One region of the Mesorhizobium sp. M0938 genome, then DNA from elsewhere that is predicted to be linked to it. Evidence: predicted binding sites of a transcription regulator. Region 1 holds the regulator's gene; the other holds the start of a gene.
What was found. The regulator PhoB, encoded in region 1, activates phosphate uptake and scavenging genes when phosphate is short. The targets are predictions, from matches to a motif close to TGTCATNNANCTGTCAT.
Positions count from the first base shown of each region.

Region 2: a site for PhoB is predicted at 1,870-1,886, ahead of NKH73_RS19070 (esterase-like activity of phytase family protein). Genes of this name have one in related genera too.

Region 1 covers NZ_JAMYNS010000002.1:56,304-59,718, reverse strand. Annotated here, with positions in the region: gene pstB (phosphate ABC transporter ATP-binding protein PstB) at 1-607, shown strand, start outside; gene phoU (phosphate signaling complex protein PhoU) at 645-1,349, shown strand; gene phoB (phosphate regulon transcriptional regulator PhoB) at 1,366-2,055, shown strand; gene NKH73_RS02910 (ROK family protein) at 2,253-3,415, opposite strand, start outside.
Region 2 covers NZ_JAMYNS010000010.1:105,868-109,282, forward strand. Annotated here, with positions in the region: gene NKH73_RS19070 (esterase-like activity of phytase family protein) at 1-1,809, opposite strand, end outside; gene NKH73_RS19075 (glycoside hydrolase family 25 protein) at 2,007-3,023, opposite strand; gene NKH73_RS19080 (hypothetical protein) at 3,199-3,414, opposite strand.

The DNA of each region.
Region 1 (3,415 bases):
CCGAATGAACGACACGATCGACATCGCGCGAGTAAGTGGCAAGATCACGCTCGACAACGAGGATGTCTACGACCCGAAAATCGACGTCGTCGAGCTGCGGGCTCGCGTCGGCATGGTGTTCCAGAAGCCGAACCCGTTTCCGAAGTCGATCTACGAAAACGTCGCCTACGGTCCGCGCATTCACGGTCTGGCCAGAAGCAAGGCGGAGCTGGACGGCATCGTCGAATCGAGCCTGAAGAAGGCCGGCCTGTTCAACGAGGTCAAGGATCGCCTGCTCGAATCGGGCACCGGCCTTTCCGGCGGACAGCAGCAGCGCCTGTGCATCGCGCGCGCCATCGCGGTGTCGCCGGAAGTGATCCTGATGGACGAGCCCTGCTCAGCGCTCGATCCGATCGCCACCGCCCGCGTCGAGGAGCTGATCGACGAGCTGCGTCAGAACTACACGATCGTCATCGTCACCCATTCGATGCAGCAGGCAGCGCGCGTGTCGCAGCGAACGGCGATGTTCCATCTCGGCTATCTGGTCGAGGAAGGCGCGACCGACAAAATGTTCACCAACCCCGACGACAAGCGCACCCAGGACTACATCACCGGCCGGTTCGGCTGAGCGGTCCGGCGGCGAATTCGAACACGAGGACAGCATCATGGGTGAACATACCGTCGCCTCCTTCGACGAGGAATTGGAACACATCGACAGGCTGATCCGTGACATGGACGAGCTTGCCGCCGCGATGGTAGCTGCGTCGATCCGCGCATTGCTCGCGTCGGACAATGCCATGGCGCAGCGCGTCGTCTCTGACGATGCCATCATGGATGCCCGGCAGCGCGAGCTCGACGACAGCGCGATCACACTGATCGCCAAGCGGCAGCCGATGGCGCAAGACCTGCGCGCCGTGGTTGGCGCAATCCGGATGGCCGGCGATCTGGAGCGCATCGGCGACCTGGCCAAGAACATAGCCAAGCGGGTCAGCGCAGTCGGACAGAGCGCCACGCCGCGTAATCTCTCGCACGGTATCGACGCAATGGCGGATCTCGTTCTCGAACAGCTCCGTGGCGTGGTCGAGCACTACGTGTCGCGAGACGCCAACGCGTTGAAGGAACTACGCGCCGCCGACGAGAAGGTCGATGTCAAATACACGGCGGTTTTTCGCGAGCTCCTGACCTACATGATGGAGGACCCTCGTAACATCACCGCCTGCACGCATCTTCTGTTCTGCGCCAAGAATCTCGAGCGTATTGGCGATCATGTAACCAACATCGCCGAAAACGCCTACTATGTCGTGACCGGGCAGCAGTTGCCGGCGGATCGCCCGAAGCTCGACGAAACGACGACGGCGCCGGCGACATGACGGGGGTGACCGATCGATGATCGCGCCGCGCATCATGGTGGTGGAGGATGAAGAGCCGCTGGGCGTCCTCCTCCGCTACAATCTGGAATCCGAAGGCTATCAGGTCGAGGTGGTGACACGCGGCGACGAGGCCGAAATCCGGCTGCAGGAAAACGTGCCCGATCTTCTGGTGCTCGACTGGATGGTGCCGGCAGTTTCCGGCATCGAGCTTTGCCGGCGTCTTCGGGTGCGTCCCGAAACCGAGCGGTTGCCGATCATCATGCTGACCGCGCGCGGCGAGGAGAGCGACCGGGTGCGCGGCCTCTCGACCGGGGCCGACGACTATCTGGTCAAGCCGTTCTCGACACCGGAATTCATGGCCCGAGTCAAGGCGCTGCTGCGCCGCGCCAAGCCGGAAGTGCTGTCCAGCGTGCTGAAGGTCGGCGACATCATGCTCGATCGCGAATCGCACAGGGTCTACCGCAAGAAGAGCGAGATCCGGCTCGGGCCGACCGAATTCCGGCTGCTCGAATTCATGATGCGGCACCCCGGTCGCGTCTTCTCGCGCAGCCAGTTGCTCGACAATGTCTGGGGCGAGACGATTTACATCGATGAACGCACGGTGGACGTCCATGTCGGGCGGCTGCGCAAGGCGGTCAACAATGGTCGCATGCCCGATGTCATCCGTACCATCCGCGGCGCGGGCTATGCGATCAGGGAAGACTAGGCTGATACTCCAGGTGATGCCGGCCCGCGAATGGCGATTTCCTGCGTTTCCGGTACGTACTTAAACGTTACGCTCCGTTCCGGTTCTCGGAAGCCACCGGTTTGGTTGTTTCGCGCCCGTCTTCGACTCCGGCGTGGCCTGACCTGAATCTCAACACATCCAAGTCGCAATCCGCCTTTGTTCCTTGCCTTTCGAACTCAGGCCACGTCCTTCCTGATCGTGCCGGACTTTCCTTGCGCGCCCGGCGCGAAAATCTCCTGGTCGACGAAATTCAGCGCCTGCATGGCGCAGCCTTCGCGGATCAGCGGCAATTCGTTCGGCTCGGTGTCGAAGGAAATCGAACCCGAATGCTGGCCGCCGGCGGTCTGGGCGATGGCTTCGCGCAGGGCAGGCTCGATCAGGTCGAAAGCGGCAGCGCTGGCGCCGACCATGGCGACCGGCGCCGGATCGATCAGCGCGAACAGGCTGCCTAGGCCGAAGCCGAGCGCTTCGCCGGCCTTGCGGTAGGCTTCGCGCTCCGGTCCGTCCGTCTCGCGCGCCCGGGCCGCCAGTGCCCGCATGTCGGCATCGCTGACATCGGCAACCGGTTCGGCATTCTCGCTCAATTGCCTTGCATTGCGCCAGATGGCGTAGTTGCCGGCATAGGCTTCGACGCAGCCGCGCCGTCCGCAACGGCAAAGCGCGCCGCCCGGCCGATGGATCATGTGGCCGAATTCGCCGCCTGAGGAATGGGTGCCGGTGAACAGTTCGCCCTTCAGCACCAGCCCCATACCGATGCCGTGTGAGAGGAGAATAGCGATGAAATCGTTGCGGTAGCGATCCGGGTCGCGCCAGCGCAGCGCCACGGCCATCATGTTGCAGTCGTTTTCCATGATGGCCGGGATGCCGAATTCGCGTTCAAGAATGTCGGCGAAAGCGATGTTCGTTTGCGGCGTGATCGGCGACCACAACATGGCGCGCGCATGGGAATCCGTAATACCCTGGATCGCCAGTGCGATGCGGGCGACGCTTTGGACGTCGAGGTCGGGATCTTCGAGCCGTCGCCGGACGATGGCGACACATTCGCCGATCAGCTCGTCGCGCGACATGGTCAGCGTGTCCAGCCGGCGCTGTTCCTCGGCGACGACTTGTCCGGCATAATCGATGACGGCGACCGACAGGAAATTCAGCGACAACACGACGGCCAACACCGCTGCCGCTTCCGGATTGAGGCCGAGGCCGACCTGCGGCCGGCCGCGTTTCAGCGAAACGGCCTCGCTCGCCCTGCTCTCGGTCAGGATGCTTTCCTGGATCAGGTCTGAACAGATCGCCGATATGGTCGAATGGCTGAGGCCGGTGGTTGCCGCGATCTCGGTCCGCG
Region 2 (3,415 bases), on a different contig from region 1:
TTCCTTGGCCTTCGGCTTGTAGGCCAAAAGCTTGACCTGGCCCTTCGGATCGTCGGCCCATTCGCGCTGCACTGCCATCACCAGCGTCAGGTCGTCGCCCTCGCCAATGGTGGTGATGCCTTCGAGGCCGAAGCGGGTCTGGTGGGCGAGCAATTCCATCGGGAAGCCGATTTCCTGCTTGATCTCGCCCTTGTCGTCGACGCGCAGGATGGCGTGCGGGACGAGCTTTGCCGGATCGCCTTCGTTGGCCAGCCAGAAGCCGCCTTCACCGTCGGCGACAAGACCTTCGATGTCGAGCTTCTGTGCAGGATGGCCGCCACGCGTGACGATGGTCTTGCCGGTGATCAGCGCCGGCGTCTGCGTGGCATCGATCTCGAAGATCGAGAGCGCGTTGGCGTAGAACGAGTCCGACGTCGCGAAGAGCTTGCCGGCAGCGTCGCCGGCCGCGAGCGCCGAAAGCGCACCCCAGCCGAGTGGCGTGCCGTCTGCCGTAAGCTTTGCCGTGATCATCGGGTAAGTGGCGGGACCCTCGGAGCGCTCGTAGATCATCACATGCGAGCGGGCGAGCCCGTCCTCGACCAGGTCGGCCTCGTTGGCGGTGACCAGGAGATTGCGCGACGGGATCGCGACCAGGCCTTCCGGGCCGATGCCGGACGGCAGGATCTGGACAAACTGAGGCTCAGCACCGGTGTCCTTGTAGACGCCGACAACGGAGCCGCGCTCCGAAGCGACGAAAATCAGCCTGTCTTCGCCGAAGGCGCCAGTATCGAGACCTTCCGGCTCGACGCCCTTTTTGTTGCGGTCGTCGGGGTAATGGCCGGCATTGGCGACCTCGTACTCAAAGGACGGGCCAGATTCGTAGAGAACCTCGCCCTTCTTGCTGAAGATTGTGAAGCCGCGCGAGCCGCCCTTGTAGTCGCCCTCGTTGGCGACGACGAGACGGTCATTGTCGAGCCATTTCACGGCGTCGGGTTCGCGCGCGACGTTTTCCATTTTGCCGTCGAAGGAAAGGGCGCCGTTCTTCTTGGTGTCGATCTTGTCCAGCGTGACCGAGCCTGCGGAGAAGTGGCTGACGATCGCGCCGGTTTCGGCATTGACGATGGCGATGTGATTGTTTTCCTGCAGCGTAACCGCAATCTCGCCGGCCTCGTTGAAGGTGACGAATTCCGGCTCTGAATCTTCCGCCGCGACTTCGGCAATGCCCGCCAGGTTCACGGTCTTCATCGTCGCGCAGTCAGGCTGGCCTTCGGCAAGCGCGAAGATCTTGAGGTCGCCCGCCGGCATCTGCGGCATTTCTCCGTCGTTCAGCTCCTCCTCGCGCTCGTTCTCGATGGCGACGGCCAGGAACTTGCCGTCCTTGCTCAGCGCCAGCGAGTCCGGCTGGCCGCCGAGGTCGCAGGTGCTTTCGATCGCCTTGGAGGCAAGGTCGATGACGGTGAGGTTGCCCGAAGGCTTGGCCTTGCTCTCCGATGTGTTGACGCCGGCCAGCACCTTGCCGCCGAGGACAACGACCGAGGTCGGTTCACCGTCGATCTTGACGATGCCGCCCGCCTTGGGCGCCTTGGGATCGGCGAGATCGATGAAGCCGACCGCGCCGAGCGGGCTGTCGGAATAGACCAGCGTCATGCCGTCTTCGCTGGCCGTGATGATCTCGGACGAAGTCGGCGTGGTCTTCTCGACGTCCGCCGGGAGGTTTCTGGCGACCGCGAAGCTCGCGACCCGGTTGAACATCATGTCGGCATAGGCCGGCAGGGAAACGGAGGCAGCAAGCGCTGCCGTCAGGACGAAAAGCGCGGAATGGCGGGGCACGGGTGGCGTCTCCTGTTCGAATGGAAGCCACCTGCTTTGGAGGAGCGACATTTCAATGCGATGACAGATCCATGACAGTTCCGCGACAGGCGGTCAGGGTCGTCAATATTCACGTCATGCTGGCCTGCAAATGCGGCTTTGTGCGGTGCGATCAGTACCGCCGCAGGCGCGAGCAGCAGGATGCTCCAGCCGGCCCCCTACTCCGCCTCGGCCACCATCTGCCGCCCGCCAACCCAGTTCCGCCAGGCTCTTTCGTCGCCGTGGAAGACGTTGAGGTCGATGCGGCCTTTCACGCCGTGCGACAGCCCGGAGCCGGAATACTGCCAGAACACCCATTTGCGGCCGGGATAGACCTTCGACGGGTGCTGTGCCACCGCGCGCAGCCAGAACGGATAGTCTGGGAAAGCGCCTTTGAGATTGTCGCGGTAGAAATCGGGCGCGGTGTAGATGATGGGCCGCTGGCCGTAGTGGCGTTCCAGCTTGTCCATGAACACCTGCATCTTCTCCAGCACCTTTTGCCGCGACGGGCGCCGCTTGCATCTCGATTCGCCGTTCCACTCGACATCGATCACCGGCGGCAGAGCGCCCTCGACCCTCGGCACGTTGCGGATGAACCAGTCGGCCTGCGAGCCTGCGGTGCGGCACCAATAGAAGAAATGATAGGCGCCGCGCTTCAGTCCGGCGGCATCGGCATTGCGCCAGTTCTTCCTGAACATCGGGTCGAGGTGATCGCCGCCGTCGGTCGCCTTGATATAGGCGAAATTCGCGCCCTGCGCCCGCAGCTTCGCCCAGTCCACGTTGCCCTGCCAGCGCGAGACGTCGACGCCGTGAACGGCCAGGTGCCTCGGCGAGGCCTTGCCGAAATTAATCGGCTTGGCGTCACGAAAACGATAGCGCTGGACCGGCTCGGCGAGGATCGGTGCTGCCCGCGCCAGTCGCTTCGGCGCCACCAGGGCAATCGGCTCGGCGGGTGGTTCGATGCTTCCCACAGGCTCTGGAGGGGCCATCGCCACGGCTTGGTCCATCGCCTCTTCCTCAGCGAAGGCGGGTGCGGCATCGGCCGCATCGACCGAGGCCACCGGCGCGGGCGGCCGCACAACCGAGCTGGTCGTCTCACTGGACGGCACTTGCAGCGCATCGACGCCGGACGTCGACGTGCAGCCGGCAAGGCACAGCGCTGCGATCGAGAAGATGACGACGCCTGATAACCGCATCTGGACCTGTACGCAAAACACAACAGACCGATGGCAAGACAACGCCGCCGGACAAACCAGTCCAGATTACTAACGAGAAATTACCAACAAAGTTTGAATCAAATTGTTAGCGCCTCTTCATCGAAGCGCCGGCGGAACAGCGCGAAGGACCGCTGACCTTGTCAGGCACCGCTGCCTAGCTGCACAGCCATAGTTTTTGGCAGGTCTTGGCTACCATGTGGGCTGGCGGTACAAAGCGACCGGGGTTGACCGGCGCATCATCCTCCGCCCGGCGAACCTTTTCTTCAAGCAGCGTGCGAAGCTCGGCCGGCTGCACGCGGTCACGCTCCATCACGAGCTTGACCATCGGATCGCTCAAAAGCTCATCCAGGGTGTTGATTCTGTCGTTCATC